Regions from separate parts of the Rhizobium sp. M1 genome, predicted to be linked through region 2. Evidence: riboswitches for the same ligand, from Rfam matches in the RefSeq annotation. Region 2 holds a riboswitch; each other region holds the start of a gene.

Region 1 (4,407 bases), on a different contig from region 2:
CCGATGTGTCCGTCTCGGTGGTGGCGGGCACGATGACCGTCCGGCATGACGGCAGCAGCGACCTCAAGGTGATCGAGAAGAGGGTGACGGGGCTCGGTTATTCGGTTTCGCCCCTTACCGGAAGCGCGGCGCCGGCACAAGATCACGGCCCGCACGATCATCACGACCACGGCGATCATGCCGGTCACGACCATGATCATGATCACGCAGGTCACGATCATGGCAAAAAGAAAATCGAGGGGCTGCATGGGCGTGACCATGCGCCGATGACCGGTTCCTGGTGGCAAAGCCGGAAGGGTCGATTGACCATCGTCTCGGGTGCAGCGCTAATCGCCGCCTATGCCATCGGCCATCTCGTGCCTGCGGTCGCATCCTACGCCTTCGTCATCGCCATGCTGGTCGGGCTGGTGCCGATCGCGCGTCGCGCCATCATGGCGGCTCGATCGGGCACACCGTTTTCGATCGAGATGCTGATGACGATCGCCGCCGTCGGCGCCGTCATCATCAATGCCGGCGAGGAGGCAGCGACCGTCGTCTTTCTGTTTCTCGTCGGCGAGCTGCTGGAGGGGGTGGCGGCCGGCAAGGCGCGCGAAAGCATCCAGTCGCTGACGGCCCTGGTGCCGAAGAATGCGTTGCTCGAAGACAATGGCCAGACGCGGGAGGTGCCGGCGGAAAGCCTCGCCGTCGGCGCGATCATCATGGTGCGTCCCGGCGACCGCATCTCGGCGGACGGTGTCATTGTCTCCGGCGAGAGCGCCATCGATGAGGCGCCGGTGACGGGCGAGAGCACGCCGGTGCGCAAGGGTGTCGATGCCATCGTCTTTGCCGGAACCGTGAATGGCGATTCTGTGCTCCGGATACGCGTCACGGCGGCCGCGGCCGACAATACCATCGCCCGCGTCGTCAAGCTGGTGGAGGAAGCGCAGGAATCGAAGGCGCCGACCGAACGTTTCATCGACCGGTTTTCGCGCTATTACACGCCCGGCGTGGTGGTGGTCGCAGCACTGGTGGCGACAGTCCCGCCGCTGCTGTTCGATGGGTCATGGGGTGAATGGATCTATAAGGGCCTTGCCATCCTGCTGATCGGCTGCCCCTGCGCGCTCGTCATTTCGACGCCGGCGGCGATTGCCGCCTCGCTGTCAGCAGGCGCGCGGCGCGGGCTGCTGATGAAGGGCGGCGCGGTGCTGGAAACGCTCGGCAAGGTCACGATGGTCGCCTTCGACAAAACAGGCACGCTGACGGAAGGCAAGCCTCAGGTGACTGATATCGTTGCCTTCGGATTGAGCGAGGCGCAGGTCTTGTCGCGTGCGGCGGTGCTGGAGCAGGGCTCCAGCCATCCCTTGGCGCTGGCGATCCTCAACCGTGCTCGGGCGGACGGCGTCCCCGTGCCGCCGGCCTTCGAGCTGGAAGCGCTGCCGGGCAAGGGTGTCAGCGGCAAAGTCGGCGGTGAGACGCTGGACCTGCTGTCGCCATCCGCGGCCCGCGAGCGCGGAGCACTCGATGGCGAAAAGGATGCACGCATTGCTGTTCTGAACGACGAGGGCAAGAGCGTATCCGTGCTGCTCGTCAATGGCGTTGCGGCCGGCCTGATCGCCATGCGCGACGAGCCGCGCGCGGATGCCGAGGCCGGGCTGTCCGCGCTCGGATCGGCCGGCGTCAAGGCAATGATGCTGACAGGTGACAACAGGCGGACGGCGGCAGCCGTTGCCGGCATGCTCGGCATCGACTGGCGCGGCGAAATGATGCCTGAGGATAAGCAGCGGGTCGTCGGCGAATTGAAGCGTCAGGGTTTCATCGTCGCCAAGGTCGGCGACGGCATCAACGACGCTCCGGCGCTGGCCGCCGCCGATATCGGCATCGCCATGGGCGGCGGCACCGATGTGGCGCTGGAGACGGCCGATGCCGCCGTGCTGCACGGGCGCGTCGGCGACGTGGCGCGGATGATCGAACTTTCCAAACGAACGATGCGCAATATCCTAGAGAACATCACCATCGCCCTCGGGCTGAAGGCGGTGTTCCTGGTGACGACGATTGCCGGCATCACCGGTCTCTGGCCGGCGATTCTCGCCGATACCGGCGCCACCGTGCTGGTGACGATCAACGCGCTCAGGCTGCTTCGAGTAAGGACATAACACCCGATGTCGTCCCTGCGGCGCTCGTCACCTGAAGAGTGGCGTAGACCGCTGATAAGGGGCGCCAACCCCTCTTTCGTCATGCTCGGGCTTGTCCCGGGCATCTGCCTCCGATCGATAGGCAGCAGATCCTCGGCACAAGGCCGAGGATGACGCGGAGAGGGAGGTTGGTCATCAAATTGAGAGTGGCTATAGGCTCGCTCTCTTCATCCGACCTTCTCCACAGCCTGCATTCGTTAAGTCTTCCTTATCCATGTTTTTCACAGGAACGCAGTGATTTCAAACCTGCCGTAACGCAATGCACAAACCATCCGTTGACGTGATTTTGGATTCGCGTACTATATCTAGTGTTCAAGGTTCCTTCGATTCGTCAGGATCGCGGGCTAAGACGGGAATACGGTGCGTTTCGCCATGACGGCGCAACAAGGCCGGAGCTGCCCCCGCAACTGTAAGCGGCGAGCAACTGTCCGATTTCAGGTCACTGGAGCATGATGCTCCGGGAAGGCTGGGGCAGGGTGCTTCGACCCGCAAGTCAGGAGACCTGCCTTGAACTAGATGTCCACGGGCGGGGTGTCCGGAAGGTCGCGTGCATGAAGCGGAATGATCCGCGCCTGTTGCGCTGCCCCGAACGTCCGCATGAGCACTTCGGGTTGAAGTCATGTCGAGAAGATCAAGGCCGCCGCCCGCGCAAATCCCGAAAGGGATCGTATCGGGCGTTTAAAGCGCCGACTTTGCCAGATCACCATCAAGCGTTGCCCCGGACGTCGCAAGGCGCCCGATCCCAGTATTGCGTCCTGAATTCTTTGATATCACGAGGAAGATGATGAGCGTTACCGTCTATAGCAAACCTGCCTGCGTCCAATGCACCGCCACTTATCGCGCCCTCGACCGCCTGGGCGTTGATTACGATATCGTCGATATCTCGCAGGATGCCGAAGCGCTCGATCGCGTCCGCAGCCTCGGCTACATGCAGGCGCCCGTCGTCATCGCCGGCGAGCGGCATTGGGCGGGTTTCCGTCCCGATATGATCAGCGCGCTCTCCTGACCGGAAAACGGCGATGGGGCTGCTCGTCTATTATTCCAGCCGATCGGAGAATACCCATCGCTTCGTCGCCAGGCTCGGATTGCGCGCGGCGCGCATTCCCTCAAGCGGCGCAGAGGCGTTCCCTATCCGCGAACCCTTCGTTCTCATCGTACCGACCTATAGCGGCGACGGTGGCAAGGGTGCCGTTCCCAAGCAGGTGATCCGTTTCCTGAACGATGCGGAGAACCGAGGACACATCCGCGGCGTGATTGCCGCGGGCAACAGCAATTTCGGCGAGACATACGGGCTCGCCGGCGACGTGATTTCGCGCAAATGCCAGGTGCCTTACCTCTACAGGTTCGAGCTCATGGGCACGGCCGAGGATGTCGCCAACGTCAAACACGGAATGGAACGATTTTGGACACGGGAACAACTCTGACGCGGGATGCGGGCGCAAAATCGCATAACACTTTTGCTCATCCCGCCGGCGAACGTCCTTTGAAAGCGGCGGAAACGCTCGACTATCACGCGCTGAACGCCATGCTGAACCTCTATGACCATGAGGGCAGGATCCAGCTCGACAAGGATCGCCTGGCGGCGAAGCAGTACTTCCTGCAGCATGTGAACCAGAACACGGTGTTCTTTCACAATCTGAGGGAAAAGCTCGATTACCTCGTGACCGAGGGCTATTACGAGCAGGAGGTACTCGATCAGTATTCCTTCAATTTCGTCCGCGACCTGTTCGATCAGGCCTATGCCAGGAAATTCCGTTTCCCGACCTTCCTCGGCGCTTTCAAATATTACACCAGCTATACGCTGAAGACCTTCGACGGAAAACGCTATCTCGAGCGCTACGAAGACCGCATCTGCATGGTGGCGCTGACCCTGGCGCGCGGCGACGAGGCTCTTGCCCGCGACATGGTCGACGAGATCATTTCAGGCCGGTTCCAGCCGGCGACCCCGACCTTCCTCAACGCTGGCAAGAAGCAGCGCGGCGAACTGGTTTCCTGCTTCCTGCTACGGGTCGAGGACAATATGGAATCGATCGGCCGGTCGATCAATTCGGCGCTGCAATTGTCGAAGCGCGGCGGCGGCGTGGCGCTGTCGCTGACGAACATCCGTGAGGCCGGCGCGCCGATCAAGCAGATCGAGAACCAGTCCTCGGGCATCATTCCGGTGATGAAGCTGCTCGAAGACTCGTTCTCTTATGCCAACCAGCTCGGTGCCCGTCAGGGAGCCGGCGCCGTTTAT
Region 2 (4,407 bases):
TGAGCCGGGCATGCCGTGCCGTGCGCTCGACATAGGTATCGACCGACATCGGATGCTTGAGGCTCATCAGGCTGGCGAGCCTCAGCGACGGCGCCCCACCCCGCGCGCGATGGGCGGCCGCGATCGCCGCCAGCTCGCTGTCGGCGGCCGACAGGAACAGGATATCGCCCGGCGTCTGCCCGAGGTCGATTGCCTCCTCGCCGTCGCTGATCGTTCCCTGCTGGGCCAGAAGCAGATGCATCGGTTAAGCCAGCGCCTCGATCGCCGTTCTCACGGCGTCCTCATCCATCTCATGCAGGCCGATGACGACGAGGCGCGTGGCGCGCCTTTCACCGGCTGCCCAGGCACGATCGAAATAGTGATCGATGCGGCTGCCGACCGCCTGAAGCTGCAGGCGCATCGGCTTCCCGGAAACGTCGACAAAGCCCTTGAGACGCAACACGTCGTGGGCAGCGATGATCGTCTTCAGCCGCTCGACGAAGCCGGCAACATCGACGATCGGGCCGAGCTCGACGACGAAGCTGTCGAACTCGTCGTGATCGTGCGGCGTGCCGTCCTCATGCTCCAGTTCGTGGTGCGACTTGCGGTTGGCGAGATCATTCTCCGTGCCGATACCGAGGCCGAGCAGGATGCCGGCCGGCACCTCGCCGTTTCTCGCCTCGATCATCACGGGCTTGCGCTGGGTGCGGGAAGCGACCTCGTCGCGCACGCGGCCGAGACCGGCCACATCGATCAGATCGGTCTTGTTGAGCACGATCAGATCGGCGCAGGTGAGCTGATCCTCGAACAGCTCCTCGATCGGGCTTTCGTGATCGAGCGATTCATCCTCGCTGCGCGCCGCCTCGACGGCATCGTGGTCGTCGGCAAAGCGGCCGGCAGCGACAGCCGCGCTGTCGACCACGGTGATGACGCCGTCGACGGTCACCTGGGTGCGGATGTCAGGCCAGTTGAAGGCGGCGACCAGCGGCTGCGGCAAGGCGAGGCCCGAGGTTTCGATGACGATATGGTCGGGCCGCTGTTCGCGCTCGAGCAGCTTTGTCATCGTCGGAATGAAATCGTCGGCAACGGTGCAGCAGATGCAGCCATTGGTCAGCTCGATGATGTCGTCCTCGCTGCAGTTTTCGGCGCCGCAGCCCTTCAGCACGTCGCCATCGACGCCGAGATCGCCGAACTCGTTGATGATGAGCGCGATTTTGTTGCCGCCGGCATTGGTCAGCAGGTTGCGGATCATCGTCGTCTTGCCGGCACCGAGAAAGCCGGTGATGACGGTTGCGGGAATCTTCTGGTTCATGAAACTTTAACCCTTCATTTTCAGCGGCAGGCCTGCCGCGATGAAATAGACTTCGGCGGCCTTCGCCGCGATCATCTGGTGGAGACGGCCGGCATGATCGCGAAAATCCCGCGCCATGCGATTTTCCGGCACGATGCCGAGCCCGACTTCGTTGGAGACGAAGACCAGCCGCGCCTTTGCTTGCCCCACGAAATCGACGAGCCCTGCAAATTCCGCTGCCATGTCACGCTCTTCCATCATCAGGTTGGTGACCCAGAGCGTCAGGCAGTCGATGAGCACCACACGGTCCTCGCCGTCGATGGCCGCAAGCTTGCCGACAAGATCGAGCGGCTCCTCATGCGTTGTCCAGGACGGGCCGCGATCAGCCCTGTGCTGGTCGATACGCGCTTGCATCTCCTCGTCCCATGCCCGGCCGGTCGCGATGTAATGGCACCCGAGGCCGCTCGATGTGACGAGGTTTTCGGCGAAGCGGGATTTCCCAGAGCGCGCGCCACCGAGGACGAGGGTGGAATTGGCGACGAGATCGGTCATGCCGCGACACTCCCGCTACGGAGAGCGGTGCTTCGATTTGCTCCGCGTATACTATAGTTGGCCGACGAGGACGTAATACCCCCCTCTGTCCTGCCGGACATATCCCCCACAGGTGGGGAGATCGGCAAGTGGCATGACCTTCGCCCAACATCGATTGTTTGGGGAAGCCGGTGCGCCGATCCGATCTCCCCCCTTCTGGGGGAGATGTCCGGCAGGACAGAGGGGGGTGCCACATACTCGACGCAGGAGGCCGAAAGCCCGCCATCTGCCGCACCAGGCCGCGCCGAATTCAAACGTTCAGCCAAAACAACCTCCGTGCTGGCAGCGGGTCTCTTACCCAGGGTGGGCTTTTCGCCCGGCACGGAAGGCAGGTCTCCTGGCTCGCGGTTATCGGCCGCGATCGGGGCGGACCGGAAACCGGTCGCCCCTGATCGTGCCGGCGGATCCGCCTCGCCTTCCCGGCTGCATCGGTGAAAAGGTGGACGATTCGTAGAAATAGAGGCGTCCGACCCCGGTTGATCACCATGCATTTCCAGTGGCTTTTCCGGCACATCACCCGTCCCGCTTGCCTGCACGACTGCAGGCCGCCGGCCGGAAGGGCTCGATGCCGGATGGAAGACCCTGACCGCTCTACAGTCGCGGGGTCGGCTGTGATGAAGGCGCCCGGCTTGGGTCCGCCCCGTCACATTCCCTTTTCATCCGGAAGGGCAACTGCCGATCCGGAACCATCCGTTATGTCAGGATGGTCAGGCGACCATCCGTTGAGGGATGGTTAGGCAAGCCAGAGGATAGAGTCAACCGGCGTTGACGCCCGAGGCGACGGGCGGGGATAGAAAGCTTCCAACAATACGACTTACTCTACCGAAAACATCGTCTTTAATCAGAGACTTACATCATAAAAATTTGTCCCCCGCGCCGGCTTTTCGCCGCAATTGCATCGCAAGCGGACAGCACCGCCGCCCTTGACCGGGCCTCTCCCCGCCTAGTTGTCTAGCCATGCTTATGAAATTGGATCGGCGCCGTTTCCGCGCGCTGCGTGTTTTCTTCGACCCGGGACGGCTGCGCGCGCTGACCCGCCGCAGCGAAGTCGGCCTGTCGCTGGCAGGCGCCGTCGTCGGCATCGCCTCGGGGCTTGCCGTCACCGGCATGAGCTACGTTTCCAATGAGCTGCACCAGTTGGTCTTCGGCATCGCCGACACCGAAAGGCTGAGCGCGTCGGTCATCGAGGACAAGATGCTGCTGCTCACCGCGCCGGTCGTCGGCGGCGTTCTGCTCGGCATGCTGCTCCTGGTGCTCGCCAAACGGCGCAAGAAGCCGATGGTCGATCCGATCGAGGCCAATGCGCTGCATGGTGGCCGTCTCTCCCTGACCGACAGCATCATCGTCGCCGTCCAGAACCTGATCTCCAACGGCTTCGGCGCCTCCGTCGGCCTAGAGGCCGGCTATACCCAGCTTGCCGCCGGCATTGCCTCCAAGTTCGGCCTGAAGCTGCAGCTGCGCCGCTCGGACCTGCGCATTCTCGTCGGCTGCGGTGCGGCCGGCGCCATCGCCGCCGCCTTCAACGCGCCGCTGACCGGCGCGTTCTACGCCTTCGAGCTGATCATCGGCACCTATACGATCATCTCGCTGACCCCGGTCGTCGTCTCCGCCCTCGTTTCCACCCTCATCGCGAGATTGCTTGCCGAAGGCGATTTCACCATCGATATCGGCAGTTTCGGCTCCGTCGTTCCAGCCGATTATGTCCCGGCGCTGCTGCTCGGCGTCTTCTGCGCCGGCGTTGGCATTCTTCTCATGCAGGGCGTGGCCTTCGTCGAGGAGCTTGCGCGCAAAAGCTCGATCGCCCCGCCCTTTCGCCCGGCGCTCGGCGGCATCATCGTCGGACTTCTCGCGATGATCTCGCCGCAGGTGCTATCGGCCGGTCACGGCGCACTGCACCTCAACCTTTCCCGCGACGTGACGATCCCGGCCCTGATCAGCCTCTTTCTGCTGAAATCGCTGGCCTCGGCAATTTCGATCGGTTCCGGCTTCAGGGGCGGCCTGTTTTTCGCCTCGCTGTTCATGGGCGCCCTGCTCGGCAAGCTCTTTGCCTATTGCGGTCCCTATTTCGCCGATGCCACGCTGACGCCGGTCATCTATGCCGTGGTCGGGATGAGTTCGCTCGCCGTCGCTGTCATTGGCGGACCGCTGACGATGACCTTCCTGGCGCTCGAGATCACCGGCGATTTTCCGATCACGGCGCTGGTGCTTGCCGCCGTCATCACCTCCTCGCTCGTCGTGCGCTCGACCTTCGGCTATTCCTTCGCCACCTGGCGCTTCCATCTGCGCGGCGAAAGCATCCGCAGCGCCCACGACGTCGGCTGGATCCGCAACCTGACGGTGAACAAGCTGATGCGCGCCGACGTCAAGACAGCAAAGGCGAGCATCTCCTTGGAGGAGTTCAAGACGGCCTTCCCGATCGGCTCGACCCAGCGTGTCATTCTCGTCGAGGAAAACGACAAATATGCAGGGCTCGTGCTGGTGCCCGAAATCTACGCCAACCCGACCGATGTCCAGGACGAGGGCCAGACGCTTGCCGATTTCGTCCG
Region 3 (4,407 bases), on a different contig from region 2:
CCGTCGCGCTCGGCCGCATGCACCGGGCCGATTTCAATGACTGGCTGGAAGAGCGAGCTGACGCCGTGCGCAAGGCGCTTGATGAGGAGGCGGATGAATATGTGATCTCCTCGCACAGCATGGGATCGAACGTGGCCGCCCATGTCATCGGCATACTGCTGGAAAGGGAGCCGGAGATCTTCAAGGGCAAACGCGTGGTGTTTGCTTCGCTCGGCAGCGCTATTCTGCAATGTGCGCTGCTGTCATCGGCAAGCCTGCTGCGCGCCCGCGTCGGGCTGATCGCCCGCTGTCCGGAGATTTCGTGGGTCGATGTGCAGTGCCTGACGGATTCGATCAATTTCTACAAGGTGCCGGTTGTCGCCGTCTCCGGCAACGCGGACGCGCCCCCGGCGAAGATGCTCCTGATCCGCGTCAAGCAGATGCTGACGCGCGAACATTACCGCAAGATCCGCAAGGATCAGCTGCGCGTCCATCGACAATATGTGCTGGGGCCGGATTTGAAGGCGTCCTTCGACTTCACGCTGCTGACATCGGGGCCGATGCCGGCCCTGGTCTTTACCAATCCTGATGAAAAGAGAATTCCCGGCTGAAGGCTGCCTTTTTGGCAAAGGCTCCCGCGCAGAGCCCGATGCGTCAGCTTGTTCTTGACGCGATACGTCGAGCCGGCGTAACTGGGCGCGACGGTTTCCCGCGGATGACTCCAAGGGGATTAATAGGGAACACGGTGAGGACGACCCAATAGGGATCAAGACCGTGGCTGCCCCCGCAACTGTAAGCGGTTTGCCGACCATCCCAGGGTGATCGGTTTTGCCGACCATCCCAGGGTGATCGGTTTTGCCGATCATCCCAGGGTGATCGCTTTTGCCGATCATTCCAGGGTGATCGCTTTTGCCGATCATCCCGAGATGAGCGCTGTAGCTCATCTCTTGGGGCCCATGGCCATGCCACTGCGAGTTTCGCGGGAAGGCAGATGATCGGCGCATATCCGCAAGCCAGGAGACCTGCCGTCAATCACGATCCAATCAACCGGGCGGGGATGCCTGGAAAGGAACAGACATGATTGACCTGAACCTTCGCCGAACTCCGGCACGAATCCGTCTCGATTGGGTTTTTCACCGCTAGTCTCCGTTTGACCGTGCCTTATCCCGCGCAGCCGCGCGGGGCACGGCGAGGCTAGAATTTTCCTCCTTATCGAGATTTTCCATGCGCCAGTTTCTCATGAGCATGACGTTTGCCTTCGGACTGACCGGCCTTGCAGCGCCGGGTCTTGCTGCCACTCAATATCCATTGACCATCACCAATTGCGGCCAGCAGGTGACCTTCGAAAGGGCCCCGGCGAAGATCGTATCGATCGGCCAGGGCATGACCGAAGTACTGTTTTCCCTCGGACTGGCGGACAAGATCGCCGGAACCGCGGTCTGGGTGGGCCCGGTCCTGCCGCAATATGCCGAGGCCAACAGCCGGATCAGACGCCTTGCCGACAACGATCCAAGCTTCGAATCCGTCGTCGGCGCGGAGCCAGACCTGGTGGCGGCAGAATTCGAGTGGCATGTCGGTCCGCAGGGTTCCGTTGGCAAGCGCGAACAGTTTTCCGGACTCGGGATCAACACCTATATCGCGCCCGCCGACTGTGTGGCCAAGATCAATGCCGATGGCGGCGATGGCGTGCGCAAAGCGCTGTTCACGATGGACCTGATCTATCAGGAAATCGCCGAACTCTCCGACATCTTCGATATCAAGGACCGCGGCGACGCCCTGATCGCCGATCTCAAGAAGCGCGAGGCCGATGCGGTCGCCTCGATATCGGGCGCATCGGCAAAGAATCTGCCCATCGTCTTCTGGTTCTCCAGCAAAGAGGTGAACGGCGATGCCTTCATCGCCGGGAAGAACAGCGCCCCGGCCTATATTCTGAAGACGCTGGGTGCTGCGAATGTCGTGACGACGGAAGAGGAATGGCCACTGGTCGGCTGGGAGACGATCGCTCAGGCTGATCCCGCGGTCATCGTCATCGCTACCATGGATCGCCGGCGCTATGCGGCTGACGATCCGAAGGTGAAGCTCGATTTTCTGGAGAACGACCCTGTCACCCGCGAACTCGATGCCGTCAGGAACAAGCGCTTCGTGATGATGGACGCGCAATCGATGAACCCGACGATCCGCACGATCGACGGCATCGAGATACTGGCAAAGGGCATCCAGTCGTCGGGTCTCGCCCAGTGAACAAGATGCTCCTGAAACGGGATGGATGGTGGGCGCCCGTCGCGCTCACCGTTGCCGCCTTCGTCCTTCTGGGACTGATGATCAGCCTGGCCGTTTCGATCGGCGAAATATCGATCCCGCTTCAAACGACAGCCAAGGCCGTCTCGAATCGGCTTTTCGGTACCGGTTTCGAACTTAGCCGCATTCATCAGGGCATCGTCTGGGACTATCGCCTCAGCCGCGCGCTGGTCGCCGCCAGCGCCGGTGCGTCGCTCGCGCTCTGCGGCGCCGTCCTGCAGGCCCTGCTGCGCAATCCGCTGGCCGAGCCTTACGTTCTCGGCATCTCGGCAGGCGCCTCGACGGGTGCGGTCTGCGTGATGATCCTCGGTTTCGGTTATGGCGTGCTCAGCCTTTCGAGCGGCGCGTTCATCGGCGCGGTGGCGGCATTTCTGCTCGTCGGCGTTCTTGCCGCCGGCGCTGGCGGGACCGGCGAGCGCATCATTCTGTGCGGAATTGCCGGATCGCAGCTCTTCAACGCGCTGACCGCCTATATCGTCACGACATCGGCCAATGCGGAACAGGCGCGAGGTGTCATGTTTTGGCTGCTCGGCTCTCTCGGCGGCGTTCGCTGGCCGGATGTTTATCTCGCCCTGCCGGTTACCGTGATCGGCTTCCTCGTCTGCCTTGCCCATGTGCGAGCCCTCGACGCTTTCGCCTTCGGTACCGATGCTGCTGCATCCCTCGGCATTGCGGTGAGGCGCGTCCAGATCGTGCTGCTCGGCGCAACCGCGGTGATGACGGCGGCTGTCGTGAGCATGGTCGGCTCGATCGGCTTTGTCGGCCTCGTCATTCCGCATGCCGCGCGTTTCCTGGTCGGGCCTGCCCATAGCCGGCTGCTGCCGGCCACAGCGCTCGGCGGCGCCCTCTTCATGGTCGCTGCCGACGTCATCTCGCGGATCATCGTCCCGCAACAGATTCTGCCGATCGGCGTCGTCACCGCGCTGTTCGGCGCTCCGGCCTTCGCGGTCATTCTCTATGGCGCCAGGAGAACTGCATGAGCATCACAATCGACGAGGTCAGTTTCGCCGCAGGCGATACGCTTATCGTCAATGGCATCAGCCTTGCGGTCGAAAAGGGCAAGGTGCTGGGCCTGCTAGGGCCGAACGGCTCGGGGAAGTCGAGCCTGCTGCGGCTGATTTGCCGGCTGCGAAAGGTCCGCAGCGGCATTATCCGGCTCGGAGAGGACGATATCTCGGCGATATCGAGAGCCGAGCTCGCCCGCCGCATCGCTTTCGTCGAGCAGCAATCGACGACCGAGACGCGACTAACTGTCAGGGACGTCGTGCGTCTCGGCAGGACACCGCATCGCGGATTGCTGAATTCCTGGGCTGCTGACGACGATCTCCGCGTCGACGAGGCGCTTTCATGCGTCGATATGCGAGATCGTGCCGCGCAGCTCTGGCAGACGCTCTCAGGCGGCGAGCGCCAGCGCGTTCACATTGCACGAGCGCTTGCGCAGTCGCCGAGCGAACTTCTGCTGGACGAGCCGACCAATCACCTCGATATCCAGCATCAGCTGGACATTCTTTCCCTTGTCTCGAAGCTCGGCATTACCTGCATCATTGCCCTGCACGACCTCAATCTGGCGGCGATGTTCTGCGATAGGCTGGCCGTGCTCGAGAAGGGAGAGATCGTTGCCGCGGGAGCGGCCGAAACCGTGCTCACCGAGGGGCTGATCGGCCGCGTCTTCGGTGTCCGGGCGCATGTCGAAAGGTCTTCGATCCATGGCCGCGTCCACATCCAATATAGGATGGGATGAGCCGCAAGCCCATCATTCGAAGCGTCGCGGACCCTATTCCGGGGCCGAAGTCTGCAGGGCGAGCGCGTGCAACACGCCGCCCATATTGCCCTTCAGCGCTTCGTAGACCATCTGGTGCTGCTGCACGCGGCTCTTGCCGCGGAAGGCTTCGGCGACGACTTCGGCGGCGTAATGATCGCCGTCGCCCGCCAGATCGCGGATCGTCACCTTGGCACCGGGAATCCCAGCCTTGATCATGTCTTCGATATCGCCGGGTTTCATGGCCATGATCGTTACTCCTTGCGCATCATTCCGCGGCGAGTTCGCCGCGGCCTTCCATGAAATCAGGGAACCACGATTCATGGGTATCGCGCAATTGCTGAATCGGCAGCGCAATGAGATCGCCGACG
Region 4 (4,407 bases), on a different contig from region 2:
ACCTTCGCGATCGCCTCGTGACGGAACACCTCTAGCGCCCGCGCGAGAAAGCCGATTTCATCGCCATTCTCCTTATAGGTGACGGGGGAGGCCAGATCGCCTTGCTGCAGCGCCCCGATGCGTTCGCTGAGGATTCTGAGGGGGCGGCCAACGAGGCTGCGCATGGCGAGAAGAAAGGCGATGACGGCGAGGGCGGTGATGACGGACTGCGTGAGCAGCGAAACCAGAACCTTCTGCTTGACCGCGGAAGCGATCTTTTCGACAGACCAGTTGGTGACGATGTAGCCGGTTGTCTTGCCTGATTTGTCCAACGGCAGCGGTGCGATAATCGTGACCAAACCGGCGGATATGCCGCTATCGTCGATTGTCGTTTTATCGGGCTTCGCACCGAGGCGCTTCGCCAGATCGGCTGGCGCGGGCAGACCGGCAATGCCGTCGCGTGTCCACGTATCGACGGCAGCGGGCTCGGCGTTGAATGCGGCAAACTGCACGAGATCGAGCGAGGGATCGTCGCGGTAGAGCGAATAGGCCTCGCGAACCGCATTCGCCTTGCCCCATTTCACGCCGCCTGCGGCCAGAGATGCAAACTGCTCCACATCCTTCGACCAGTTTGCCTTGGCGCCGTCGATCAGGGCGCGGGTTTCATACATCCACGTATAGGTGGCCAAGGCGGATATGCCGCAAAGATTGACGGCAACGATAATCGCCGCCAGCTTGGCTGTCAGAGGCATCGTCTTCAAGAAATGGAACATCCGCGGGGCCTGGAATTGCGGCTCGGTCGGATATTTGCGACCGGCATATCAACACGGGCATCCACGCTGACGGTTACATCAAGAGCGATCATGCCCATGTCCGAGCTGCAACCCAAAACGCGCGAAAACAGTGTGTATTTGATGTGTGAATAAATCATAAAGTAGAATGGGATCGAGGGCACACGCAGGTTGTTTCGCTCTCGCACGGTCGGCCGGTGCTTGCTGCCGCGTCGCTTTCCTGAAATAGATGCTTCGTCAGGTGCCCGCTCTTCAGGCGGGAGAATCGGGAATCCGGTGCAAGGCCGGAACGTGCCCAACGCTGTAAGGCTGACGCCCGCCGCTTCATCACGCCACTGGCTTTTGCCGGGAAGGCTGCGGCAGGCGGATGACGCCAAGTCAGAAGACCGGCCTGGCAAGATAGACCCAACCCGCGCGGACGGCGGGCGGTTGCGTTGTTGGGGATTTGACGATGCGACCCTTTGATGAGGATGCCGTTTCAGCGGCGTCCGGTTTTTCTCTCGCCGAACGCGAGGCCGTGTATCACGCGATCATGACGCGACGCGATGTTCGCAGCCAGTTCCTGCCCGATCCGTTGCCGGATGACGTCGTGGCGCGGCTTCTGAGCGCCGCCCATCACGCTCCCTCCGTCGGCTTCATGCAGCCGTGGAACTTCATCCTGGTGAAAAGCGAAGCCGTGCGAGCACGCGTCCGGGACGCTTTTGCGAAGGCCAACGAGGAGGCGGCACTGATGTTCGACGGCGAACGGCGGCAGGCGTACCGCTCCCTCAAGCTCGAAGGCATCGTCGAGGCGCCGCTCGGCATATGCGTGACCTGCGACCCCACGCGCAGCGGCAGCGTCGTTCTGGGCCGCACGCACAATCCACGGATGGATTCCTATTCGACGGTCTGCGCCATCCAGAACCTCTGGCTCGCGGCGCGCGCCGAAGGAATCGGCATTGGCTGGGTCAGCATCTTTCGCGAAGGCGAGCTGAAAACCATTCTCGGCATACCCGATCATATCGAGGTGGTCGCCTGGCTCTGCGCCGGCTTCGTCGACCGGCTTTACGACGAGCCGGAGCTCTCCGTCAAAGGCTGGCGGCAGCGGCTGCCGCTCGAGGAGCTCGTCTTCCACGATGGCTGGGGACGGAGCGAGCCGTAGCGGTCACTGCTGTTGCGGCTGCGGGCCCGGTGTTGCCGGGTTGGCGAGATCGATCGAACCCTGGTCGCCCGCCAGAAACTGCGGTCCGACCTGCCGGACCTTGTTTTGCGCAGGGTCATAGGGACGCTCCGGGACGGACGGCTGGGGTGCCGTTGGCGCAGCCGCGGTATCTTTCGCCGGCGGATTGGTGCGGATCGTGGTGATCGATCCCTGCTGCGGCGGTTCGCTCAGGGCCTGCTTGTCGCGCATCTCTTCGTAATAGGCGGCGAGATTGCAGGCGCAGGCATTTTTCTCGCCGGGCGCGCGGTTCTTGTAGGCGAAGGCGTTCTGCATGGCGCTGTAGGGCGTGCCGGTTGCCACCGAAATCATGTTCGAGGCTTCGGTGCTCCTCACGTCTCGATAGAAAAGCTCGGTCTCGATGCCGGGACACATCTTGGCGCAGGTCTCAGCATCGCGGCCGAAATCGACCGAGGTGGTGTTCGAACTGATCGGGAAGAAGCCGCCGTCGCAGCTGCGCACGCAGATGGTGCTGACCGGCGAAAGCATCTCGGTCCTCGGCAGGCCGTAACGCGGGTCGAACTCTTCACCGCCGCCGAGCGGAATGAAGGTGTCGGCGCGCATCGCCTGTTCCTCGATGCTCGGGGCAGGGTCGTTGGCGCTGCGCTCGGACGGGGCGTAGAAATTCTCGCTGTTGCAATCATTGCGCTCAAGAGCAGCCATCAGTTCGCGGCGCCCGCCGTCATCACCGCCGCCCTGACCGCGCAGTTCGGCGCGGCGATCCTGGAGATACCGGATATTGTCGATCATCCGGGCTTCAGCCTGCGAGAGCTCATCACAATAATCGGCATTCTCGCCGCCGATCACCACCATGCTGCCCGAGGTGCAGCCGTAGCTGCGCAGGTCGTTGCGGACCTTGCGCAGCTCGAGGTTCTGCTCGGCTATGGCACTGGCAAACTGGCGCGCTTCCGGACCATTACCGTTGCCGATCGATCGCGGCAGGTCGGCGAGGCGGCCGCGCAGGTCGTCGCAGATGGCGCTCGTCTGCGCGGTGACGGGCGTCGCGAAGGCAAGGAGAAGCGCAAGAGACAGGTTTCGGCGTTTCACGGCGTCGTCCCGGAATGAGCAAAACGGTCGATGGGTCGAGTGCGACGTCACTTCGCCGCGCGTTTCCTCTTAGCGTGTTTCTCTTAATAAGCTCAGAGAAATTCTTAGCGTATTTTCGTGATCTTATCCAGCAGAGGCCGGCGATTCCCCGGATGGACCGCGTCGCGCCTGAAGTCGCTCGCGGACAGATCCGGTCGCGGACTGTCAGCTCTGCTTCGAGCGGGCCATTTCGGCACGCATCCAGCTTGAGTCTCCCCATGTCGAGAGCCAGATCATCAGATCGGTGAGTGCGGCGACGACGGGCAGGAGCAGTGTGTGGCTCATTCCGCGTGCTGTCTGGTTTTTCTCGGCCTCCCTGAGATGAGCCAATTCTTCCTCTTGAATGGAGGCGATAAGGCCATGAAGCTCGGGGTCACCGGCCTCCAGAAAAGCCAATTGATCCTCAAGGTGACGGTGAACGGTGCTTTCGACCGCCTCGGTACAGATCCAGACCATGTTACGTCCACCGAGGGCTGTCAGGAAACCGAGCAGGTAACCGCCGAGGCTCCAGAATGCCATGACGCGGCATGGCCTGGCCTTCCTGGACGGCATTGCGTCGCGAAACAGGCGGCAATGCTTGATCTCGTCGTCTCGCATTTCGCGGAGTGCGGGAATGATGTCGGGAAACAGCCTACGGGCCATCCAGATCTGTGCGCCATAGATGCGAATTGCGCCGAATTCGCCAGCATGATTGACCTTGAGAATACGACGAACGGTTACGTTTCGATCGCGCTCACCGCAATTGCTCAACGGATTGTCCATGATCGACGCTGCCCCATAGTTCCCCCTCGGCAATAGGCACTACTGCCGCTACTATCGTCAATGGTCGGCACAATCGACGGGGTGCATTCCGCGTCAAGCGGCGCGCAGACCGTCGCTATTCGCGCGGCGGGCGCAGCAAAGGCGAGGGCGGGGCGAGAATGATAGGCATCTTCAGCGAACTCCGCTCGCCTGCAACAACCGGCGGGATGCGCGAAGCTCAACACGGCCTTCACATCTTCGTGGACGGTTGTTACGAACCCGGTTCCCAGCACGGCGGCTGGGCATTTGTGGCCTATCGCGATGCGGTGGAAATCGCCTCCGGATGCGGTGGCGTCCAGGAGTCGGCCAATAATTCGATGGAATTGACCGCCGTCCTGAAGGCTGCAATCTGGATCAATAGCGAAGCAGCCGGCGAAGCTGCGACCATCTGGTCGGATTCCGTCTATGCCGTCAAAGGCTGCAACAGCCGGCGACATATCTGGAAGAACAACGGCTGGAAGAAAAGCAGCCCGAATGGAAACGCTCGAAGGCGAACGATCGACAATGCGGAACTGTGGAAGGCAGTCGATCTTCAACTATCGCAGAACGCCC

The links. A riboswitch is a leader RNA that binds a small molecule or an ion and turns the genes downstream of it on or off. The one in region 2 is predicted to bind cobalamin.
Region 1: another riboswitch for cobalamin. It lies ahead of nrdH (glutaredoxin-like protein NrdH); the one in region 2 lies ahead of cobU (bifunctional adenosylcobinamide kinase/adenosylcobinamide-phosphate guanylyltransferase).
Region 3: another riboswitch for cobalamin. It lies ahead of CO655_RS18830 (ABC transporter substrate-binding protein); the one in region 2 lies ahead of cobU (bifunctional adenosylcobinamide kinase/adenosylcobinamide-phosphate guanylyltransferase).
Region 4: another riboswitch for cobalamin. It lies ahead of bluB (5,6-dimethylbenzimidazole synthase); the one in region 2 lies ahead of cobU (bifunctional adenosylcobinamide kinase/adenosylcobinamide-phosphate guanylyltransferase).

The regions. Positions count from the first base shown of each region.
Region 1 covers NZ_NWSW01000056.1:1,439-5,845, reverse strand. The annotation lists gene CO655_RS31095 (heavy metal translocating P-type ATPase) at 1-2,132, shown strand, start outside; cobalamin riboswitch at 2,470-2,696, shown strand; gene nrdH (glutaredoxin-like protein NrdH) at 2,956-3,177, shown strand; gene nrdI (class Ib ribonucleoside-diphosphate reductase assembly flavoprotein NrdI) at 3,191-3,595, shown strand; gene nrdE (class 1b ribonucleoside-diphosphate reductase subunit alpha) at 3,574-4,407, shown strand, end outside.
Region 2 covers NZ_NWSW01000019.1:56,003-60,409, reverse strand. The annotation lists gene cobN (cobaltochelatase subunit CobN) at 1-241, opposite strand, end outside; gene cobW (cobalamin biosynthesis protein CobW) at 245-1,291, opposite strand; gene cobU (bifunctional adenosylcobinamide kinase/adenosylcobinamide-phosphate guanylyltransferase) at 1,298-1,822, opposite strand; cobalamin riboswitch at 2,171-2,567, opposite strand; gene CO655_RS19455 (chloride channel protein) at 2,819-4,407, shown strand, end outside.
Region 3 covers NZ_NWSW01000018.1:110,677-115,083, forward strand. The annotation lists gene CO655_RS18825 (hypothetical protein) at 1-590, shown strand, start outside; cobalamin riboswitch at 665-1,024, shown strand; gene CO655_RS18830 (ABC transporter substrate-binding protein) at 1,204-2,220, shown strand; gene CO655_RS18835 (iron ABC transporter permease) at 2,226-3,257, shown strand; gene CO655_RS18840 (ABC transporter ATP-binding protein) at 3,254-4,018, shown strand; gene CO655_RS18845 (BolA family transcriptional regulator) at 4,052-4,285, opposite strand; gene purL (phosphoribosylformylglycinamidine synthase subunit PurL) at 4,305-4,407, opposite strand, start outside.
Region 4 covers NZ_NWSW01000018.1:35,642-40,048, forward strand. The annotation lists gene CO655_RS18510 (HAMP domain-containing methyl-accepting chemotaxis protein) at 1-752, opposite strand, end outside; cobalamin riboswitch at 993-1,180, shown strand; gene bluB (5,6-dimethylbenzimidazole synthase) at 1,222-1,911, shown strand; gene CO655_RS18520 (DUF2865 domain-containing protein) at 1,915-3,015, opposite strand; gene CO655_RS18525 (demethoxyubiquinone hydroxylase family protein) at 3,220-3,816, opposite strand; gene CO655_RS18530 (ribonuclease H) at 3,975-4,407, shown strand, end outside.